Regions from separate parts of the Bacillus sp. Pc3 genome, predicted to be linked through region 2. Evidence: riboswitches for the same ligand, from Rfam matches in the RefSeq annotation. Region 2 holds a riboswitch; each other region holds the start of a gene.
The links. Region 2 has a riboswitch for thiamine pyrophosphate ahead of SB24_RS07010 (TIR domain-containing protein). Riboswitches for the same ligand answer to the same signal wherever they lie in the genome.

Region 1 (7,594 bases), 320 kb from region 2:
TCAGAATGTAAGGCGGGTTTTCCCCGAGCTCCCGGTACAGCTGGTGATAAATCTCTTTTCTTTTGCTGATATCAAGCGTGCCGGCTCCTTTCTCTATCAGCCGGTCCGCTTTCGGATTGGAATACCCCGTTACATTATTGGGATGGCCGGAAGCCAGCTTTTCCACCGTGTCATTCGGATCAAGAATCTGCGAGGTGGAAACGGCGGCAAGGTCATATTGTTTGTCATTTATTTTCGCTACTTCTGTATTAAAATCCATCACTTCCGGTTTTAATGAGATTCCGATGTCCGCGTAATTTTCTTTCGCGATCGGGATGAAATCATCATCCGCTTTAGACGTGTAATAGCTGATTTCAAGCTTTTTGCCGTTTTTTTCACGTACACCGTCTTTGCCCGTTTTCCAGCCCGCTTCATCGAGAAGCTTTCTGGCTTTTTCAGGGTTAAACGCGTATCGATTGACATCTTTGTCATCATAAGCCCACGAAACCGGAGACACCGGCACATTCGCGACTTCTCCGTAGCGTTTAAAGCGGACATCGACGATTTTTTGACGGTCAAGTCCGTAAATAAGCGCCTGGGACACTTTCTTATCTTGAAAAGGCGGACGCTTGTGATTGACGTACACAAGCCCGTAATCATTCACGACAGATACGCTTATATTGGCAAAACCGAGACTTTTTAAATGCTGAACCGTATCATCATCAGGTGAAAAAGAAGCGTAATCTAGGTCACCCGTTTCAAACAGCTGAAGGGAAGTTGACGGATCGATAATTTTATAAATCAGCTTTTCGGTTTTTGGTTTTCCGGCATAATAGTGTTCATTAGCCTGATAGCGTATTTCCTGTCCCGGAAGATATTCTGTAAATTGATAAGGTCCCGCTCCGAGCGGTTTGGCATAAAGCTCTTTTAAATAGTCCAGTTTGCCGAATTGATATTTCTTTCCGTAGTAGGCTTCTGACAGCACCTGGCCGCCTAAAAGAAGCAGCGACTTCGCACTGACTTTCTCAGTCGTGATTTGAATGGTTCTGTCATCAAGGAGGCGAATGCCCTCTATCGTCTTTGCCTTTCCTTCTTTGTAAGCCTTACCGCCTTTAATATAGGCCATGGTGATATCTTCATAGCCCGCGTATGCAGGATCATGCAGCAGTGTTAAAGTGAATGCGGCATCCTTTGCGGTCAGCGGTGAACCGTCGCTGAAAACGAGATTTTTTCTTAAACGGAACGTGTATGTAAGCTGATCTTTGGAAATTTTCCAGCTTTCCGCAAGAGCCGGGGCAGGCTTCCCCGTTTTATCCAGTTTGACTAACGGTTCAAAAATAGGATCTGTCGCATTTCCGTCCCAGCCGTTTTCGTAAAAGTACGGCAGAAACACACCGCCCGGCGCGGAAATCCCAGCAACAAAAGTGTCAGTTCTGGCTTTCGATTTAGCGGGAATGGCCGCCGGATGAGAAGCTTTAAATTCCTTTGTCTTGACATGGGCAATACGTGTTTCTTCCTTTTTATCCACCGCAGATGACGGTTCTTCCCCGGCGCTCCCTAACGCGCACCCTGATAACATGATGGATACCGACAGCGCGAGTACCGTTGTTTTTATCCTCCATTTTCTCTCCTTCATCTTTATCGAACCCCCGCATGCTTTTCATCTATCTTTATATAAATCTGCTCCATCTGTTCCTCATTTCTCATAATCTCCCGTTTGTTTTTCTCTACAAGCAGTTCGAAATTCAATGTGTATTTTCTGTACTTTTTTCGTTTTTTGCTCTTTTTGCGTACATGTGATACCTTTTTTAACGCCACTTTTATCCCTCCGCTTTTCATTTCATTCATGACTTTCACGCAAAAAAGGCCCTTATCTGTTTAAAAGATAAGAGCCTTCGGTGATCCGATCAGCCATCGTTTGGAAATATGTAATGATTATGTTAATTCATACAATCCCTACCTGTCAACTATAATTTAAAATATCGTTTCCTTCCGGGGGTTTTCCTCATACACTCTCTCATTTTTCCGCATATGCTAGAAAACATAGCAGAGTACAAGTGAAAGTGAGTGAGAATGTGGAAAAGACAACATTGACCGGTCGCATCGTCAAAAAAGATGACCCGGACTATAATGCTGCAAGAACCAATATCAATTTAAGCCTGCAAAGATATCCAGACATCATTGTGTTTTGTCAAAACAAACATGACGCCCTCAATGCGGTGAGATGGGCACGTGAGAACAATGTGCCTTTCCGTATCAGAGGCGGAAGACACAGCTACGAAAATTTTTCCCTGTTAAATGACGGACTAGTCATTGATCTCAGTGAAATGAAGAAAATAAGAGTAAATGAGGATAAGCGGCTGGTCTCGATTGAAGCGGGAGCCGAATTGGGGGAAGTCTACCGGACACTCTGGCGGTACGGCTTGACCCTTCCTGCGGGAACCATTGCGAATGTGGGAATCACAGGGCTGACGCTCGGGGGAGGAATCGGATATTTAACAAGGACAGCCGGACTTACTTGCGATCGTCTCCTCCAGCTCGAAATGATCATAGCGGACGAAAAAGCGGGTGCTGACTTGATCACAGTCAACCGCTCAAAGCACTCTGATCTATTTTGGGCATCTCAGGGCGGAGGGGGAGGCAACTTCGGCATTGTCACATCCATGATGTTTAAAGCCGTGCCGATCTCGTGCGTGTCTGTTTTTTCTGTCACTTGGGGCTGGGATGATTTTGAGGAAGTATTTAACACATGGCAGCGCTGGGCTCCATTTACAGACAACCGGCTTACCTCATCAATTCAGTTTTGGCCTAAGGAAGTAAACCGCATAGAAGCGCTCGGTCAATTTACCGGGACAAAGGATGAGCTGAAAGAACTGCTGGCTCCGTTAATGAAAGCGGGAAAACCGGCAAGCGGCATGGTCAAGACAGTGCCATTTATTAAAGCGGCAGCCTTTTTTAACAGCCCGGGAGGCAATCAGCCGCAAAAGATGAAGCGGTCAGGATCCTTTATTGAAAAACCATTATCAACACGCGCGATTTCCACTTTAAAGCGCTATTTAGAGCACGCTCCGAACGAAAACGCCAGTGTGTGGCAGCAATCTCTCGGCGGGGCGGCCGGACGGATCGCTCCTGACCAAACGGCATTCTACTATCGCAACGCAATCATTGCCCAAGAATATATTACAACTTGGACATCTGCTGAAGAAGAAAGACAAAATGTCCGCTGGATCGAAGGACTGAGAACGTCCCTATCAAGAGAAACGATGGGAGATTACGTGAATTGGCCTGATAGAGAAATCAGAAACTGGCTGCAAACGTATTACGGAGAAAATGTTCACCGCCTCCGTCAAGTCAAAACGAAATACGATCCGGAAAATATATTCCGCTTTGAACAGAGCATTCCGCCGCTTCGCCGTTCACCGTTTTTCTAAAAAAGATGAAGATGGGCAAACTCCATCTTCATCTTTTCTTTTATTGATATAAACGGCTTCCCTTCTCTGCAAACTCTTTTGCTTTTTCTTTCAGCCCTTCGTTGACGGCCTCGTCTTCAGTAAGTCCGTTTTCCTTCGCATAATCACGAATATCCTGAGAAATTCTCATACTGCAGAACTTCGGACCGCACATCGAACAGAAGTGAGCCGTTTTTGCGCCTTCAGCCGGCAGCGTTTCATCATGATATTCCATTGCTCTTTCAGGATCAAGCGACAAATGAAATTGATCACGCCACCGGAATTCAAACCGCGCCTTAGACAGAGCATCGTCACGGATCTGTGCACCCGGATGCCCTTTAGCAAGGTCTGCGGCATGTGCCGCGATTTTGTACGTGATGACACCTTCTCTTACATCATCACGATTCGGCAGCCCCAAATGCTCCTTCGGCGTGACATAGCAAAGCATCGCCGTCCCGTACCAGCCGATCATCGCCGCGCCGATTGCTGAAGTAATGTGGTCATAACCCGGAGCGATATCCGTCGTTAATGGTCCGAGCGTGTAAAAAGGCGCCTCTTTACAAATTTCCAGCTGCTTGTCCATGTTTTCCTTAATTTTATGCATCGGCACATGACCCGGTCCTTCGATCATCACTTGCACATCGTGCTTCCACGCAATCTCCGTCAATTCTCCGAGAGTTTCCAATTCCGCAAACTGCGCTTCATCATTGGCATCCGCAATCGAACCGGGGCGAAGCCCGTCACCAAGAGAAAAAGCGATATCATAGGTTTTCATAATTTCACAAATGTCTTCAAAATGCGTGTACAGAAAGCTTTCCTGATGATGAGCCAGGCACCATTGCGCCATAATTGCCCCGCCGCGGGATACGATTCCCGTCGTGCGTTTAGCCGTTAACGGGACGTAACGAAGCAGTACGCCGGCATGGATGGTGAAATAATCCACGCCCTGCTCCGCCTGCTCAATCAATGTGTCACGATAAATGTCCCACGTTAAATCCTCGGCAATGCCATTTACTTTTTCAAGCGCCTGATATATCGGCACCGTCCCCACAGGCACGGGGCAGTTGCGGATAATCCATTCACGCGTCGTATGAATGTCTTTTCCCGTGGATAAGTCCATCATCGTATCGGCGCCCCAGCGAATCGCCCACGTCATTTTTTCGACTTCTTCTTCGATAGAAGATGTAACAGCCGAGTTGCCGATATTGGCATTGATTTTCACATGAAAATTCCGGCCGATAATCATCGGCTCGCTTTCCGGGTGGTTGACGTTAGAAGGAATAATCGCCCGGCCGCTCGCCACCTCTTCCCTGACAAATTCGGGAGACACATGCTCACGTATTGCGATAAACTCCATTTCCGGCGTAATGATGCCTTTTCTCGCATAATGCAATTGTGTTACATTTTTCCCCGGCTTGGCCCGAAGCGGTTTCCGCTGTAGGCCGGGGTATTCGGCGGCACGGCCCTCTTTTTTATAGCCGTTGTCTTCAGGTCTCACGGTCCGGCCGTTATATTCTTCTACATCTCCGCGCCCGGTAATCCACTTTGTGCGGAGCGCCCCCAGCCCTTCATGAATATCAATCTGTACATCTGGGTCTGTATACGGCCCGCTCGTATCATAAACACGGACCGGCGCATTCTCCTCTTCCCCGAATGCCCCCGTAGTCGCACTCAGGCTGATTTCCCGCATCGGCACTCGTATATCGGGCGAAGAACCTTCTGCATAAACCTTTTTACTGCCGGAAAAACTCGACATAATGGAAATGTTCGCTTGCTGTACTGATTGATTTTGCATACAAATCTCTCCTTTATCATTTGAATAACAGAACCAAGCTCAGCACCAGCACAAAAAAACCGGGTTCAAAGAAGAACCCGGTTTTGCAGTCAGAAAGAAACTATTATTGTTTTCATCAACAATAATAAAACCTTTACTTCCCCACGCTGGTACGAACCAGATCAGGTCCAAAGGGTTAAGAAGCCGCCGCTTCTCTCTCAGCCCGCTCAGACGGGCACCCCCAGTAACTATTGATTTCGCTCTCATCGTAACATAAGTTGTGTACAAAAAAAAGCATATTATCAAAATTCAGATAACGGTAAGGTCATAAGCTCTGTTTCCCGAACGCCTTTTTCGGTATTAAAAACCCGATAACCCTTTGCGGTTTCCCGGGAGGAGACAGCCCGGAACAGCTGACCGTCTTTATAATGAAGCGCAGCGCCGTCATCAGCGGCATAGCCCTCCCTGAGTTTCTTTTCTGAAATCAGACGGTGATACACCGGCCGGCGCTCCGCTTCTCCGTCATAGTGCGGACAAAAGCTTCCCCGCAAAAATCCTAAAGCTCTTAACTCTCTCAAATCTCCAGCTGAATCCGTCACTCCTTCTTCATACCAGCAAATCGCCCCGGCGCTGAGACCCGCCAACATGATGCCGTTTTCCCAAGCCTCACGAAGAATAAGGTCAAGCCCCCACTCTTTCCATAAGACAAGCATATTGCGCGTATTTCCGCCGCCGACATATATAATATCTTTCTTCATGAGAAAGGATCTGAGATCAGAACCCGGCGGTTTAAACAGCGACAAGTGATCCGGCTCACACCGCAGCTTTTGAAAGGCCTGATAAAACCTGCCGATATAATTCTCCGAATCTCCGCTTGCCGTCGGCAAAAAACAAATTTTCGGCTTTGACCGCGCCGACTGCTCTAAAATATACTGATCCAGCACAAGATGATCCGGCTCCATGGAAAAGCCCCCGCCGCCCATTGCAATAATCTGCTTCAATGTCATCACCTCTTTTTTCCTCTAGTATAACAGCTCATAAAAAGGCGTTACCCCCCATTCCGGATACCGCCTTTAAAAAGTATTTGTTATCTGAAAAATGAAAACGCACCGTATAACACAACGGAGATCCCCGCGGCGATAAGCGCCGGAACAAGCTTCGAACGGGCATACTTCACAACATCGATCCCCAACACCGTACAGGTTGTCACCGTATTATCACTGAGAGGAGAAGCAAACGCTCCAAATGTTCCGCTCGCAAACACGGCCCCGATCGCTAATAATAAACTGGTATGTGACTGTACCGCCAGCGTTACGCCGAGCGGCATTAATAGCCCCCAAGTCCCCCAGGATGACCCGATAAAATAGGATATAACAGCCCCCAGTATAAAAAGAGACGGCGCAATAAACATATGAGGGATCCATGACGTTAAATGAGAAGTAACATATTTCGAGAATCCCAGATCTTCAGATACTGCTGTTACGGCCCAAATCAGCGATAACATAATAATAACGTTGACCAATTCGTTTCCGCCCTTAATAAAATGGGTAACAAGCTCGCCTGCATGAAAACGCTGAAACATAAAAAGAGCAAATGCTGCAATAACCGCTGCCAATAATGCGGTTAACATGACGCCAAGCATATCGCTTTTGATAAAAGCATTCAAAAACCCTTGTGCTTTTGAATGGCCGTCCCACCAGCTGAGAAAGAGTGTTAATAGCAAAAACAGCCCGATCGGAATGATTAAATTCCAAGGCCGAATCGGTGTTTCCTTAATATAAGCACGGTGCGCCGAATCCAGCTCCTCCTGCTGGTCAGCATGCTCATCACTTTCGAACATTCCCGTATGTCCATCGTGAATATCTGAGATCGTCCCTGTTTCCATGTTGAATGAACCTGAGCCTTTTGAAAGCAACACACCGCTGTTCCGCGGAATCGGTTCCGTATTTTTGTTATGTTTGCGAGCAGAAGTTTGTCCGCTCTTTTCTGTTTTTTCTAAGCTTTCGTCCGCTTTTTGTTTCTTAAAAAAGCAGTAATAAATTCCGACTACTATAATCACAATGGAGAAAAAATTGAAGGGAATACTTTTCACATACACCGTGTAAGCCGGCTGATCTATTCCTGACGTTTTAAGGGCCTGTCCGATAATGGAAACCATGTAGCCGACAAATGCCGTTGCTATCGGAATCAAGGCAATGACAGGGTTTGCCGTAAACTCAATGGCATACGCAATTTTCTGTTTCGACAGGTTCAGACGCTTGCTTAAAGCTTTCATGATCGGTGCAATTGTGACGATGCGAAAGTCCGGTTCACTGAACGTGCCAAATGTCGACAGCCATGCAAGCAGCATCGCACCTTTTTTGGTTTTAACTTTTTTACTGATCAAATGGAC
Region 2 (7,594 bases):
TTAATATTGATTTCCCTTTATATCATTTATGAAGCAATCAAACGTTTCTCTCATCCGCCGGAGGTAGCAACAACCGGCATGCTGACGATTAGTATCATCGGGTTAGCTGTGAATATATTGGTCGCTTGGATTATGCTGAACGGCGGAGATACAAAGAATAACCTGAACATAAGAGGGGCTTACTTACATGTGATAAGTGACATGCTCGGATCTGTAGGTGCCATACTGGCTGCGATCCTTATCATCTTCTTCGGGTGGAGCTGGGCAGATCCAGTGGCCAGTGTCATTGTAGCTATTCTTGTGCTGAGAAGCGGTTATCATGTGACGAAAGACTCCATTCACGTATTAATGGAAGGAACTCCGGAAAATATCGATGTCACTGACATCATTCATACAATTGAAGAGACAGAAGGAATTCAAAGCATTCATGATTTACACATATGGTCTATCACAAGCGGATTGAATGCTCTTTCCTGCCACGCAGTTGTTAACGATCAACTGACCATTTCTGAAAGTGAAAGTATTTTACGCAAAATGGAACATGAACTTGGAGATAAAGGCATTACACATGTAACCATTCAAATGGAAACAGCAGCGCATAATCACGACAATACGATTCTTTGTCAGGCCCAATCTGAGAATCCGCGTGACCATCATCATTAAAGGAGGAAATAGGGACTCACTTTGTCTGCTGACAATTAAGATAAAACCGGAGGGGGGATTCATATGTACGACACGATAGTAATCGGAGCCGGTCAGGCAGGAATCTCAGTAGGATATTATCTAAAGAAGTCGAAACAAAAGTTTATCATTTTGGATAAAAGTCATGAAGTGGGAGAAAGCTGGAACAACCGGTATGACTCATTGGTTTTATTTACTTCTCGAATGTACAGCTCTTTGCCTGGAATGCAGCTTGAAGGAGACAAGCATGGACTCCCTTCAAAAAATGAAATTGCTGCTTATCTGAAAAATTATGTTGAAAGATTTGAAATCCCGATCCAATTACGGACAGAAGTAATAAGTGTGCAAAAATTAAAGGACTATTTCTTAATAAAAACAAACCGGGAAGAATATCAAACGAAGAATCTTGTGATGGCCGCAGGTCCTTTTCATACCCCTAATATTCCATCAATATCAAGGGATGTAGCCGATCATATTCATCAATTACATTCTTCACAATATAAACATTCAAAACAACTGGCGCCTGGGAATGTACTGGTAGTCGGCGGCGGGAATAGCGGGGCTCAGATAGCTGTTGAATTATCCAAAGAAAGAGTTACATATTTGGCTTGCAGTAATAAATCGGTTTATTTCCCTTTATGGATTGGAAAAAGAAGCATCTTTTGGTGGTTTGATAAATTAGGAGTTTTACATGCAAGTCATACATCCATATTAGGCAAGTTCATTCAGAAGAAAGGCGACCCCATATTTGGGTATGAATTAAAACATGCAATAAGACAGAAGAAGATCATCTTAAAACAAAGAGTCATAGCCGGAAAGCAAAATGAAATCATTTTTAAAGATTCATCTTCATTAGAAGTAAACAATATCATTTGGGCAACTGGTTTTAAGAATCCGCTTTGTTGGATGAAAATAGAAGGTGTTTTGGATAAGGAAGGCCGAATTATACATCACCGGGGTGTTTCAGCTGTGGAAGGATTGTATTTTATTGGTTTACCTTGGCAGCATAGGCGAGGTTCAGCGCTGCTTCAAGGTGTAGGAAATGATGCTGAATACATTGTAAAACAAATGAACGGCGGATAGACAGAGGAGAGCAGTAACTTACGTGTTTACTGCTCTTTTTTGTGTTGAATAAGTCCGGTTATGTGACTGTGTAAAGCCGAAAAAATCTTTTGGCTTAATTAATAAGAAGATCCCTGACTCATTGATTGTGCAACATTCTGACGTACCTCCCTAGCTAACTGCGCGGCACGTAAGGAAGCCTGCCAAATAGCCGGACTCACTGCAGATTGACTGATGGATAATGCCTGTTGTGTGGCTGGAACCATTGGTCTTAGGAGATTTTCCGCCTCGTCTACAGATGACGCGTATTGGTGACCGGCTGCTCTTCGCAGGTCTGCTATCGCTGCGGGGAAGTTTGACCATAGACGAAGTATTGAATTCATGCAGCCTACCATAAGAGGAAAATGAGGAGCCCGGCCTTGTCCGGCGGCGAGAAGCTCTGCTGCGCCTAAAGCGGAATAAACGTGATAGCTCAACGGAGTAAGATATTTCGCGTGTACAGTATGAAGTTCTCGTAATCCCCAAGTGTCTGGAAGAAATCTGAATTCTGAACTCATACCGCATCCCAGAGCGAGTGCTCTGCTGACAGCCTGCAAGTGTTTCACTACCGCAGCCATTGATTGTTGAAAGGAGGATGAGTGTATTGGAATTTGTTGAATCGCAGATAAATGGCTTCGCATTTTATGATTTGCCTGACTTAAATCAGGCTGCTGTCTGTAATCATATACATAATACGGATAATAATAATAATACATATCTAAACTCCCTTTATGAATGGCTTTTAGGAGCAGGATATGCACCCAGATTGTTTTTGATAAGGGCATGTGCCTAAATGAATCCGTCAAATGTTGTTGAGTCTGAATATTTTAGCCCGCCAAAACCAATGGGTAAAACAGTTAAGGCCGAAGCTATGAAGCAGGCTCTCTTTGCCTGCTTTTTTTGTGTGTCGGCCTTTACATCTGACATGTAAAGTTATCTGAAACTGTATCTTTTTAAATGTCAGACAGTGTTATATGATACTCTGCAGATATTCAAGAATATGTACTTGGAGGACATTCTCATGCGAAATTTTAATGTTGCTATCCCTACGCCTTTTCATGAAGATGAAAGTTTATATTTAGAAGGATTTGATGCTATTGTCGAACATTTGAAAAACAGCGGTATCCATTCGTTACTCATATGCGGCACGACTGGTGAACAGCATTCACTCAGCATAGATGAGCGTCTTCAGATCATTGAGTATGTTCATCAGCGAAAATTTGAAGATGTTGAACTGATGTTCGGTGTTTCAGCCGTAAGAACCATTGATGCCGTCAAACTGATGAAACACATCGAGAAAACCAATATTGATTCTGTACTGATTGGTTTTCCTCCTTATATAAGACCGACACAGCAGCAAGCCGTTTATTACGTTGACGAACTTCTCAGTCATACCTCTAAAGAGGCTGTGCTTTATAATAACCCCGGCCGGACCGGTTTTAATCTGAGTGAGAAAGCGCTTAAAGACTTAATAAGCCGGCATCCCGGGATAAAGGGGCTGAAAGAAGGAGGAGACGTTCTGCGTCATAAACAAACAGAGTTCCCTGATCACTTTATTTTGTTTGCGGCAGGAGACGTTGAATTTCCGAAGATGCTGAGTAACGGGTGTAACGGCCTGTCAAGCATGGCCGGAAATGTCTATCCTGAAGAAATCAGAGAAAGCTTCAGCAGCTTATCAGAAAATAAACCGATTAATCTGGATCGAATAAACGATCTGATTGCTGAAGTGACAAATCATCATACTGTCATGAATATAAAAAATCACTATAGGAAGATTGGGATTCAAGCAGGCAGCTGCCGGTCACCCATTATATAAGAAATGTTCCGTCGCGGATAAGTGAAAAATGTGATCAGCGCGCTTTCTGTACTTGGATTAGGCTTAATAAGCAAGTTGTATAATACTGTCATTAGCGGGGGCGTAAGCATTTGTTTAGCTTTACATAAGGGAAACCTTATGATATGGTGATTATTGCTAATATTGACAAGAAAGAGGTGAAAGCGATGATAACGATTTATGGAATTTTGTATGGTAAAAATGCAAAAATTGGAAACATCTTGGCGGACAAAGGGAGCAGTCTGTCCTTTTTTAAGCCAAATCACCATACAAAAACAGTTATCGGTGCTTTTTCTCTATGTCAAATAAACGATAATCCAATGACATAATGTCCTTGTTTATTTGTGCATGATGTTATTTAAGCGTAACACCGATAATTGTGTCGGTGTTTTTTTGTGCCTGATTTTAAAAAAAGGTTAGATTGATAACTCCCTTCTATTTACTCAAACAAACAAGAGTATTATGGAAGGATGAGAAAACATGCAACAAAAAAACAAGTATATAAGAATCCAAGAGTTCCTGAAGCAAAATAAATTTCCTGATTTTAGAATGAATCAAATCAAAAATGCTGTATTCCAAGGGAGAATAAATCATTTCAATGAAATAACGGTTCTTCCTAAATCCTTGAGAAAATTGTTAATAGAGGAGTTCGGAGAGTCAATTATAAATATTGCTCCTTTAAAAGTGCAGCATTCTGAGCAAGTTACAAAAGTCTTATTTGAAATTTCAGGAGACGAAAAAATAGAAACGGTTAATATGAAATATAAAGCCGGTTGGGAGTCATTTTGTATATCCTCGCAGTGCGGCTGTCATTTTGGCTGTACATTTTGTGCAACAGGAGATATTGGTTTAAAACGCAATTTAACGTCAGATGAAATGACTGACCAAATTTTGTACTTTCACTTAAAAGGACATTCAATTGACAGTATTTCTTTTATGGGAATGGGAGAAGCATTAGCGAATGTACAAGTTTTTGATGCTTTACATGTGCTTACAAATCCGGAGTTGTTTGCTTTAAGCCCTCGCAGGTTATCTATTTCGACCATAGGTATTATTCCGGGCATTAAAAAAATCACTCAGGATTATCCGCAGGTCAACCTGACGTTTTCATTACATTCTCCTTTTAATGAACAGCGAAGCAAGTTAATGCCGATTAATGAACGCTACCCGTTATTGGAGGTAATGGACACATTAGATGAGCATATACGTGTGACCTCAAGAAAAGTTTATATTGCTTATATTATGCTGCCGGGAGTTAATGATTCTATTGATCATGCGAATGAAGTAGTAAATCTTTTAAGAAGCAGATATAAGAGAGGGAACTTGTTCCATGTAAACATCATTAGATATAACCCGACTGTTAGTTCACCTATGAGATTTGAAGAAGTAAATGAGAAACAAGTTGTAAATTTCTATAAAAAATTAAAGTCAGCAGGAATTAACGTGACCGTCAGAAGTCAATTTGGCATTGATATAGATGCTGCTTGCGGACAATTATATGGAAATTATCAAAAAAATAAGAACCAATAAATCAGGTGCAGAACTCGGTTTGACTTCATATTATTTCATTTGATAACATAAAATGGTTATTGTGGTTGAAAAAAAGATACCCGTTTTTATAAAAAAAGGAGTCATAACGTTGCTGAAAAGGTTTTTTCTTGTTTTTCTTACGCTGATGATGTCTATATTTGCTGTATTCGCGGCTGCTGAAGAGTCTCCCGGCGATCGTGTCATTTCTTTTGACGAGCCTATGATTTTATTGATCTCACTCGGAATCATCTTATGTTTGTTCATTCCGCCATTCGTCATGTCCTTTTTTGGCAGTTTGGTTGTGAGAATCATATCCGGAGTCTATCAATGTTTTATCGTCCTCACGTTTGCGGGCCTCATTCCGATTGGATTTCTGATTCCCAATGGCTTTTTGACAATTCTTGCTGCCGTACTGGGGACTTTGGTCAGTTCAGCGAGTGTTGCCGTGACCTTATTCGTTGGCAGGAAAAAAGAGGCCGGAAGGTTTTAAAACTAGTGGGTAAGCTGCAATATTGAAGGGAAAGTCATTGTTTGACTATTTATATGGAATAGCATAGAATTAAAGTAAATATTTATAAAAAGTCACTAGGGGAGCTTTAATAGCTGAGAAGAGACAATACGTCCTGACCCTTTGAACCTGATTTGGTTAATACCAGCGTAGGGAAGTGAAAAATTAGAGAGATTCTTTATCTTATCTATATTTAAGCCACTTTCCATAGAGGAAAGTGGCTTTATTTATTTTGAAAGGGTGATATGAAGTGGCGACTAAAAAAGTTTTTCTGGCAGGGCCTTTTAAAAGTTTAGTAGATGAGAAAACTGGATTGATGAGTACGTATGAGAGGGGAAAGCTGGAATCATTAATTTCCTTTTTTGAGAATGAAGGATGGCTGGTTCATAATGCTCATAAGCGGGAAGGGTGGGGGAAAGATTTCATGACACCCCTTCAATGCACTAAAATTGATTTTGATGAAATAAGTACTTGCGACCTTTTTGCAGCATTTCCCGGATCACCCGCTTCTCCTGGAACACATATAGAAATTGGATGGGCTTCCGCCTTGAAAAAAAAGATCGTGCTATTTCTAGAAAAGGACAAGGATTATGCTTTCTTAATTCAAGGGTTACATGCAGTGGCGGATGTTGAGTACATCAGCTATAAAGATACAGATGATTTAATAGAGAACATTAAAAATACCTTTGCAGCATATAAGGCGGAATCTCAATGAGAAAGAGAACTTTTCATGAAGCATATACGGAAACGCTGTATGACATCTATCACAACCCTGAATTTTTCAATTCACCGCGCGGACAAAAAAGCAGAGAACAATTGAACTACCATCTGACTTTGGAAAATCCAATAGAACGTGTTACTTATTTATCCTCAAGAAAAACCAATATCGTGTTTAATTTTGCTGAAGTGCTATGGTATTTATCGGGGAGTAACGACTTAGATTTTATCAGTTATTACAATAAAAAAATGCCCTCATATTCAATGAATAAAAAAACATTAACAGGCACTGCGTACGGGCCTAAAATATTTGAATTCGGAAATGCAAAACTAAATCAATGGAATAGAATAAAAAATCTTTTGACACAAGAAGATATTGATTCAAAAAGGGCATTTATTCAAATATTCGATGCTTCGGAACTCTTCGTTTTAGAAAATATAGATGTTTCCTGCACAATCGGTTTGCAGTTTTTTGTGAGGGAAGGCGAATTATACATGTCTTCTGTCATGCGTGCAAATGATGCTTTTCGCGGGATGATCAGTGATCTTTTCTCATTTACCTTCATGCAGGAATTAATGGCCAGAGAACTGCGTGTAGAAGTCGGAGAATATTTTCATAATGCGGGATCAATCCATATTTATGATTCAGATCATGAATGGGCGAAAACGGTGCTTGAAGAAGCTGAAAATTACCATGATATTCCGGAATTTGAATTCCCGAAAATGCCTGAGGGAAATAACTGGCCGTCCATTGAAACAGTCTTAAAGTACGAAGAATTACTTAGGAAAGATCAAATTTCTATGACTAAAAACGATATTGAAATGCTTGATTTACCTGATTACTGGAAACAGATTCTTTTCCTTTTCAGTATATACCAGCATATTGCATATAAACGTGATATGGATCATTCTCTATTTCAAAGTTTACTTCCTGTATATCAATTTTTCGTCAGGAATAAGTGGCTTCATTATTTCTCAACTGAGCAAAAGGAGGAAATTCAATGAAAACTTCATGGAAAGAAGACAGTGTTGCTGGTAAATTCGATGCTTATAACGACGTTTTAGAACAAACGTTAGGTTTTGAGTTTGTTTTTCGTACTTTTGATAAAGCGGAGATTAAAAAGGTGCTCGATTTCGGATGCGGTCCAGGAAAGGTAGCTTATAGGCTGGCTGACAGAATAGGCTGCAATGTGATCGCAGTCGATGAATCAAGGAAGATGTTA
Region 3 (7,594 bases), 590 kb from region 2:
AGCGCGGCTGCGAACGTGCAGCCTGTTCCGTGGGTGTGTTTGGTGTCAATATAAGCGTGGCTGATTTGGGTAAAAGACGAACCGTCAAATAATAAATCAACGATCCTCCCCTGTTCAGGCTGGTGTCCGCCTTTTATGATGACATGCTTTGCACCAAGCTTGCAAAGGCGTTCGGCCGCTTTTTTCCGGTCCTCAAACGTGCGGATTTCCATTCCCGTCAATACCTCAGCTTCCGGAACATTCGGCGTCACCGCATAGCTGCGCGGAATTAACAGCTCTTTTAACGCGGCCTGAGATTCCTCACGCAGCAGGGAAGCACCTCCTTTGGCAATCATGACGGGGTCGGTGATGACATGATCAAGCCCGTACTGATCCGTTTTTTCCGCAATTTCCGCAATCATTTCCGCGCTCCACAGCATTCCCGTTTTTACAGCGTCAGGCCGCAAATCTTCCGCCACCGCGTCAATCTGGCTGCCCAGCGCTTCCCGGGTGAGCGGATAAATGCCGTGAACACCCAAAGTGTTCTGGGCGGTTACCGCTGTAATGGCTGACATCCCGAAAACGCCGAGCTCCTGAAAGGTTTTGAGATCCGCCTGTATACCGGCGCCGCCTCCTGAATCTGATCCGGCAATCGTCAATGCTTTGCATATGCTCATGATGTTTTTCTCTCCTTTCGCATTATCCGATCCATTTATGATAAAAGGATTTCGCTCTGCTGATATCACTTGTGCCGTGTATTAATGCTCTGCCGTCACGAAACAGTACCATCTTGAAATTGTCTGTGCAAAACGAAATTAAATACGGGTTGGCTGAAACATCAAGCCCTGTCCGTCTGAGCTGTCCCGCAAGTTTTTGCAGATCAACCTGCTCGGAGATCCCCGTTCTGATCTGCACCGTGTTCCGCCCGCACAGAACCGCCGCTTTTGTCTGATTTTCATAGGATAAAAACGGAAAATCGTTTGTGCCGCAGCTTGGGCAATCAGCCGACTTAAGACGGGCGACGTTTATTTCTGACCGTTCATTTTTCCATAAATCAAAGGAACGGAGAACATGCTCGATAGATCCGCCCGTTAACAGCTTCAGCGCATCTGCTGCCTGAAAAACGGCCGTCTGCAATACAGCCGGGCTGATGATTCCCGCCGTATCGCATGTCATACCGCCTAAAGGCAATGTCTCAAGCAGACAATGAAGGCACGGCGTTACACCGGGAATGACGGTAAAAGAGAGCCCGTAGCTGCCGACACAGGCGCCATACAGAAAGGGAATCCCTTTCTGCACAGCCGCATCATTCACAATCAGTCTTGTTTCGAAGTTGTCGGCGGCATCCACGATGAGGGAGGCGTCACGAATCAATCCGGGTGCGTTTTCCGCAGTGACATCCATGACAAATCCCTCGACCTCTACATCACTATTTATAGATCGAAGCCGTTTTTCAGCCGCCGCGGCTTTCGGCATTTCCTGTCTGACATCGTCTTCGGTATAAAGCTGCTGGCGCTGGAGATTACTCCACTCCACATAATCTCTGTCAGCGATCGTTATCTTCCCGACCCCTGCTCTGACAAGCATCTCCGCACTTGCCGTCCCAAGCGCACCCGCGCCGATAATCACGGCATGAGACGACCGGAGCTTCTCTTGGCCGGAGGGACCGATCGGCTGAAACAGCTCCTGTCTGGAATATCTCTCCGTCATACCGGAAGACCGTCTCGCGGACTGCTTGCAGTTCCGTAATCTTTCACCGGAATTCTCCCGGCTTCATAAGAAAGGCGGCCCGCTTCTACGGCAAGCTTCATCGCCCGGGCCATCTTGACCGGATCATCAGCGCCTGACACAGCGGTATTTAACAGCACGCCGTCTGCCCCGAGCTCCATCGCGTAGGCGGCGTCTTTTGAAGATCCGACGCCGGCATCGACAATGACCGGCACCTTCGCCTGTTCAATGATAAAGGAAAGATTCAGCGGATTTAAAATTCCCTGACCGGAACCGATCGGGGAAGCGCCCGGCATAATGGCATGCACTCCGAGCTCCTCAAGACGTCTTGCGAGCACGACATCATCTGACGTATACGGAAGCACGATAAATCCCTCTTCGAGCAGCTGTTCTGATGCTTTCAGCGTTTCAACCGGATCAGGCAAAAGTGACCGGCTGCATCCGATGACTTCTACTTTTATCATGTCACAAAGCCCTGAAGCTTTGGCAAGCCTTGCGATTCGGACCGCCTCTTCAGCCGTTGCGGCGCCGGCCGTATTCGGCAGAAGCGTGTATTTAGACAAATCAAGCTGTTCGAGAAAGTTAGGCTGAGACTCTTCAAAGATGTTCATCCTCCGCACCGCAAAGGTTAAAATATCTGATTCCGAGACGGCCACCGCCTCTTTCTGAATCTCAAAACTCGGATATTTTCCCGTTCCTAACAGCAATCTTGACTGAAACTGTTTTCCGCCTATTGTTAACATCCTCATCCGCCTCCTACAAAATGGACAATTTCTATGACATCGCGGTCACACAAACTCGTCTTTTCATAATTCTTTTTTTCAATGATTTCTTTATTTCTCTCCACAACTACGATTCTTTGATCAAGCTGGTACGATTCAAGCAAATCCTGAACCGTCCCCTCATTTTGATTCCAATCAATTTGTTTTCCGTTCAGCTGAAGGATCATATATGAACAGCCTCCTTGCGATCAATTCGAAACGCTTCTTCCCATTCCTGTTTAATCTGTCTTTCCAGGATCATATCCCGCACCATTTCAGCAGTTGCCGGCGCCAACAGGATGCCGTTCCGAAAATGGCCGGCGGCGAATATGATCCCGCTGTCTTCAGGATGCCGCCCGATAAACGGCTTTCCATCTCTTGTTCCCGGCCTGAGTCCCGCCCAAAACCGGTCTATTTTCATATGTTCGATGGCGGGAAGCATGGTTTTCGCTTTTGCAATGACGGCCTCAATTCCTCCGATGTCAGGCGTATCGCTCCAGTCGCCCTGTTTCATCGTGGCGCCGATGACAAGCCGGCCGCTTTTTCTCGGGACGACATAACAATGATCATGGTAAAGGGTTTTGGTCAGCGGGGTATCGTCATTCCACACGGAAAGGCATTCTCCTTTTACAGGAAAAAAAGGCTGTCCCAAGCCGAGCTGGCTGAAAAACCGGCCGCTCCATACACCGCTTGCAACTGCGACTTTGTCAGCATAGACATCCCCGCCGGACGTTGTGATGCAATATTCTCCGTTCACTCGTTTTACGGAGGTGACTTGTGTATGCTCATATATGTCAGCGCCATAGCGCCGCGCCCCTTTTGCATACGCTTTGCAAACATAGTACGGTTCGACATGGACATCGTCTTTTATAAAACTTGCGCCTAGAATGTCTTTTGAAGCGTAAGGCTCTTTTTCAAGGGCATCTTCCGCTGAAAGCCAGGTGACGGAAGGTAGATCATCCATCTTCCGCAGACGGGCGATATCTTCTTCGGTATACGCCAGTTTAAGCATTCCGCCGTTATGGCGCCTGATGTCAATGCCGCAAGCTTCCTCAAGCTCTTGCCCCGCCGCTTCATACAGCCTTTGACTGTGCATGGCAAAATCAAAAAACGCATCCCGGTTTTCACATTCCGCATGAGCGCCCAGCATTCCCGCGGCAGCGCTTGTCGTTTTTCGGCCGACTTCTCCGGCTTCAAGCAAGACAACGTTCTGCTGCGTCTTCGCCAGCTCATAAGAAATGGCGCACCCGATAATTCCGCCGCCGATCACCGCCGTATCATAGTGCTTCTTCATAATCGGCCTCCCTTACCGCGCGTGCATACCGTTTTGCCGCCTCCTCAGGATTTTCAGCTGAGAAAATGCCTGACATGACGGCAATTCCGTCCGGCTTCGCCTGCTTTGTGTGTCCGATCGTCTGCAGTGTCATTCCGCCGATTGCGATGACGGGGATGGAAAGCGTGCGTTTGATCTCTGAAAGCAGGCTGATGCCTCTTGCTTCAAGTCCTTGTTTACATTCGGTTTCAAATACATGGCCGAACACCACATAATCCGCATCTTCCTTTTCAGCTTGGATGGCTTCTTTCAGCGAATGAACCGAACGTCCGATATGAAGATGGGGAAATCTGCTTCGCACCTGCTTTACGGAAAAGCTGCGGGACGGAAGCTGAACACGGTGTATATTGGCAAAAAGCGCGATATCCGCCCTGTCATTGATGATCAATTTGTCCTTATCCGCACCGCCCTTTTTCAAAAGGGACAAAAGCTGCATGATCTCTCCCGCTGTTTTATCCCGCTCACGGATATGGATAAAGCTTACTTCGCGCTGAATCGAAAGAATATCCTCGGCCAGCTCGGCAACGGGTTTGCGATTATCAGTTACCGCGTGCAGCTCCAAAAGATTCCACCTCTTTTCCGCCCTTCTCGGACCAGCCTTCTTTTTGATAGGCCATTCCCCAAAATTGATATTCATAATAGCTTGAAATCACAAAATTCTCTTTCATTTTCGCGCGGATGTCCTCTGTGCTGTTTTCAGCAATCTCGTCAAAACGGCTGATCTGTTCTTCGACTTGCTGTCTGAACCAGTCTCCGCCGTATGTACCGATCCATTTTTCATAAATCGGATGCTCCGGTTTGCACTCCTTTAAGTGTTCGCCGACTTCATAATAAAGCCAATAACAGGGCAGAAGCGCAGCTAATATTTCTCCAAAATTGCCGCTCATCACCGATCTGTACATATGAGACGTATAAGAATAGGCGGTCGGTGCCGGTTTAAATGCCGCACGCTCTTCTTCCGTAATCCCTATAAGCTCCGTAAACTCGCGGTGCAGCGCCATTTCCGCTTCATATGTCCCTTGAGCGTGGCCCGCCATCCTGCCCGTCGTAAACAAGTCTTCGGCATATGCGGCGCCGAACGCCTGAACTTTTGCAAAATGCGTCAAATAGTAGGAATCTTGCAGCACGTAATAGCTGAAACGGTCTATCGGCAGGCTTCCGTCACCGATTCCCGTTACAAACGGATGAACAAAACTTCCGTCCCACCATTCGGCAGCCGCCAGTCTGCATTCTTCAGAAAATGTCATCATGTCTTCCCCCCTGTTAAAATAAAAAAACCACTTTCCCGCATCGGAAAAGTGGTTTGGAATTTAAATGGATAAAAGGAACCCCAAAAAAATACCGCTCCACTTCCCTACGCAGGTCTGAACCTGTTCAAGTTATGAGGGTCTAAAAGTCTCACTTTTATCTCAGCCCTTATGAAGGACACCCCTAGTGGTCATACGATTATTGATTTATTTGTTATGCCTTCTATATTATCACGAATTGCAATTTGGTCAAGCTTCAAGGATTTTTCTCAGTTCCGACACGTAGTTGCGCGAGCCCGTGACGATGAGACGGTCTCCTGTTTTCAGCCGCGTGTCTCCGTGCGGAACGATGCTGTCCACACCTCTGAAAATCCGGACGAAAATCACATCGCCCATCAGCGGAAATTCTCGCAGAATGATGCCGTTATACGCCGGGTTTTCCAGATTGATCTGATATAACGAAGACTCCTCATTCGTCAGGAGGCTCATCACGCCCGGCGCCTCAATTAATGCGCGCAAGAGCGTCTTTGTAGACAGAAGGATAGAAAAAATACTGATGCCCTCTTCTTTCAGTTTTGTTTCATGCTCAACCGAGCCGACGCTTGCGATGATACGCTCAGTCCCTTTCTCTTTCGCTATTAAGGCGATTTCAGCGTTCACATCTTCATTTCCCGTCGCCACGACAAGAATATCCGTTTTGAAAATACCGTGCGACTCAAGCGTTCCGGGCTCGTAATCAGAAATCGTGTCAACCGAAAAAACGGATTCCGCAAGCGTTTCCCCGGCATTTTCCTGATACACATGGACGACCCGTACTTCATATTCCTCCTCAGGCAATTCCAGCGTAACCGGAAGCGTCATTTGGTTGGCGCCGATAAATGTAATGCGCTTTTTTTCCTGCGGCGCACTTTGCCGTTTGTATAATTTCTTAAAGCCGATCGGCGTGATGATGCTGGCAATAACCGCAACTAAAGTCAGCGCGCCGGACATATTGGCGCTGATAATGTGGAGCCTTTCTCCGATCGTAGCCGCCGCGATAACAAGCGACAGCGTGGACGTCAGCAAAAAGCCCGAAGCAAACACGGTTCTATTGTCATACCATTTCTTTAAATAAAACACCGGGAACATCTTGCTGATAAACAGCGCAAGCAGAAGCAGCGGAATCATCGTTAACGTTTTCGGATCTTGGAAGAGCGTCCAAATGTCCAATTTCACCCCGACCATGACGAAAAAGATCGGAATTAAAAACCCGTAGCCGAAGGAATCCAGCTGTTCCACCATTTCTTTATTCGGAGACAGAAGCGATACCAGAACGCCTGCCAAAAACGCGCCGAGAATATTTTCCGCCCCGAGAGATTCCGATAAAGCGACAAGCACGATAATCAGTGTGAAAATGGCTCTCGTGCCGATCTGCACGGTGCCTTTAGACATCGACTGCACAAATGAACGGTGTTTAAAGATCCTGCCGAAGAAATACAGCACGACCCCCGCGGCAAAGAGAATCAACAGAAGCCACATATTTCCGCTGTCTTCTCCGTAAAGAGAAGAGAAGAAAGCGAGCAGAATCATCGTAGCCAAGTCCGCGATAACGGCGACAAGCAGGATGATCTGGCCGATATTGGAGTTCATAATCCGTTCTTCCTTTAAAGTCGGGACCACCACACCGAGTGATATCGTCGAAATAATAAGCGTCATTAAAAATGCGTTTTGAATAAAACCGGCTAATACAAAGGCATAGGACAGCAGCAATGATAAAATAAAGATGCCGAAAAAGATAATCAGTGCGGCAGAAAACGTGTTGGGCGCTTCCTTGCCGTTCGGAAGGAATTGTTTTTTCTTCCCTTTCTCAAATGAAGAAAAATCAATTTCCAAGCCGCTTAAAAACATTAAAAAGATAAAGCCGAGAACAGACAGCGTCTCCAGCCACGTGTCTCCCTGAACGACAAGATTCAGGCCGCTTTTTCCGATAATAAGCCCCATGATGATCTCCGCGACGACGACGGGGATGCTGAGCTTAAACCGATGTAAAAGGAGCGGCGTCAAAAAAGCGACGATCAGAACGACGACTAAAGATGCGACTGATGTGTGTTCCATTCGTAAATACCTCCTTAAAACAAGGGTTATAAAAGCCCGCTTTAAGCGGGCGAAACCTTACTTTTTTTTAAAAACATAACGCATATTCTAACAAGGCTGAACGCGAAAAAAAAGTGATAAGGCTTTATTTCTTCAATTCTTTTTTTAATTTGTGCAAAAACAGCGTAATTAGGTATAGGAATTAGCCCCATAATAAATAAAAAACCGTTAATAAGGAGGCTGACACGAATGGCTTACGACATCATCAGCGATATACACGGATGTTATGACGAAATGATCGCGTTAATGCAAAAGCTCGGATATGAAGTGAAAGACGGAACGCCCGTTCACTCTGAAGGCAGGACGCTTGTCTTTGCGGGGGATTTAACGGACAGAGGCCCAAAATCCGTAGAAGTGATGCGTTTTGTGGCAAAAGCATATGAAAAAGGAGCCGTCCGTTATGTCCCGGGAAA

Region 1: another riboswitch for thiamine pyrophosphate. It lies ahead of thiC (phosphomethylpyrimidine synthase ThiC); the one in region 2 lies ahead of SB24_RS07010 (TIR domain-containing protein).
Region 3: another riboswitch for thiamine pyrophosphate. It lies ahead of tenA (thiaminase II); the one in region 2 lies ahead of SB24_RS07010 (TIR domain-containing protein).

Annotation. Positions count from the first base shown of each region.
Region 1 is NZ_CP010406.1:1,198,407-1,206,000, forward strand. It holds gene SB24_RS05370 (ABC transporter substrate-binding protein) at 1-1,615, opposite strand, end outside; gene SB24_RS05375 (FbpB family small basic protein) at 1,618-1,797, opposite strand; gene SB24_RS05380 (FAD-binding oxidoreductase) at 2,055-3,410, shown strand; gene thiC (phosphomethylpyrimidine synthase ThiC) at 3,451-5,223, opposite strand; TPP riboswitch at 5,345-5,455, opposite strand; gene SB24_RS05390 (Type 1 glutamine amidotransferase-like domain-containing protein) at 5,505-6,203, opposite strand; gene SB24_RS05395 (Na+/H+ antiporter NhaC family protein) at 6,290-7,594, opposite strand, start outside.
Region 2 is NZ_CP010406.1:1,522,082-1,529,675, reverse strand. It holds gene SB24_RS07045 (cation diffusion facilitator family transporter) at 1-663, shown strand, start outside; gene SB24_RS07040 (flavin-containing monooxygenase) at 727-1,764, shown strand; gene SB24_RS07035 (hypothetical protein) at 1,863-2,498, opposite strand; gene SB24_RS07030 (dihydrodipicolinate synthase family protein) at 2,804-3,598, shown strand; gene SB24_RS07025 (hypothetical protein) at 3,742-3,945, shown strand; gene SB24_RS07020 (Cfr family 23S rRNA (adenine(2503)-C(8))-methyltransferase) at 4,097-5,146, shown strand; gene SB24_RS07015 (hypothetical protein) at 5,256-5,636, shown strand; TPP riboswitch at 5,724-5,827, shown strand; gene SB24_RS07010 (TIR domain-containing protein) at 5,905-6,369, shown strand; gene SB24_RS07005 (thymidylate synthase) at 6,366-7,376, shown strand; gene SB24_RS07000 (class I SAM-dependent methyltransferase) at 7,373-7,594, shown strand, end outside.
Region 3 is NZ_CP010406.1:935,972-943,565, forward strand. It holds gene thiD (bifunctional hydroxymethylpyrimidine kinase/phosphomethylpyrimidine kinase) at 1-656, opposite strand, end outside; gene thiF (thiazole biosynthesis adenylyltransferase ThiF) at 679-1,689, opposite strand; gene thiG (thiazole synthase) at 1,686-2,456, opposite strand; gene thiS (sulfur carrier protein ThiS) at 2,453-2,656, opposite strand; gene thiO (glycine oxidase ThiO) at 2,653-3,762, opposite strand; gene tenI (thiazole tautomerase TenI) at 3,746-4,363, opposite strand; gene tenA (thiaminase II) at 4,341-5,048, opposite strand; TPP riboswitch at 5,136-5,244, opposite strand; gene SB24_RS04045 (monovalent cation:proton antiporter family protein) at 5,298-7,142, opposite strand; gene prpE (bis(5'-nucleosyl)-tetraphosphatase PrpE) at 7,371-7,594, shown strand, end outside.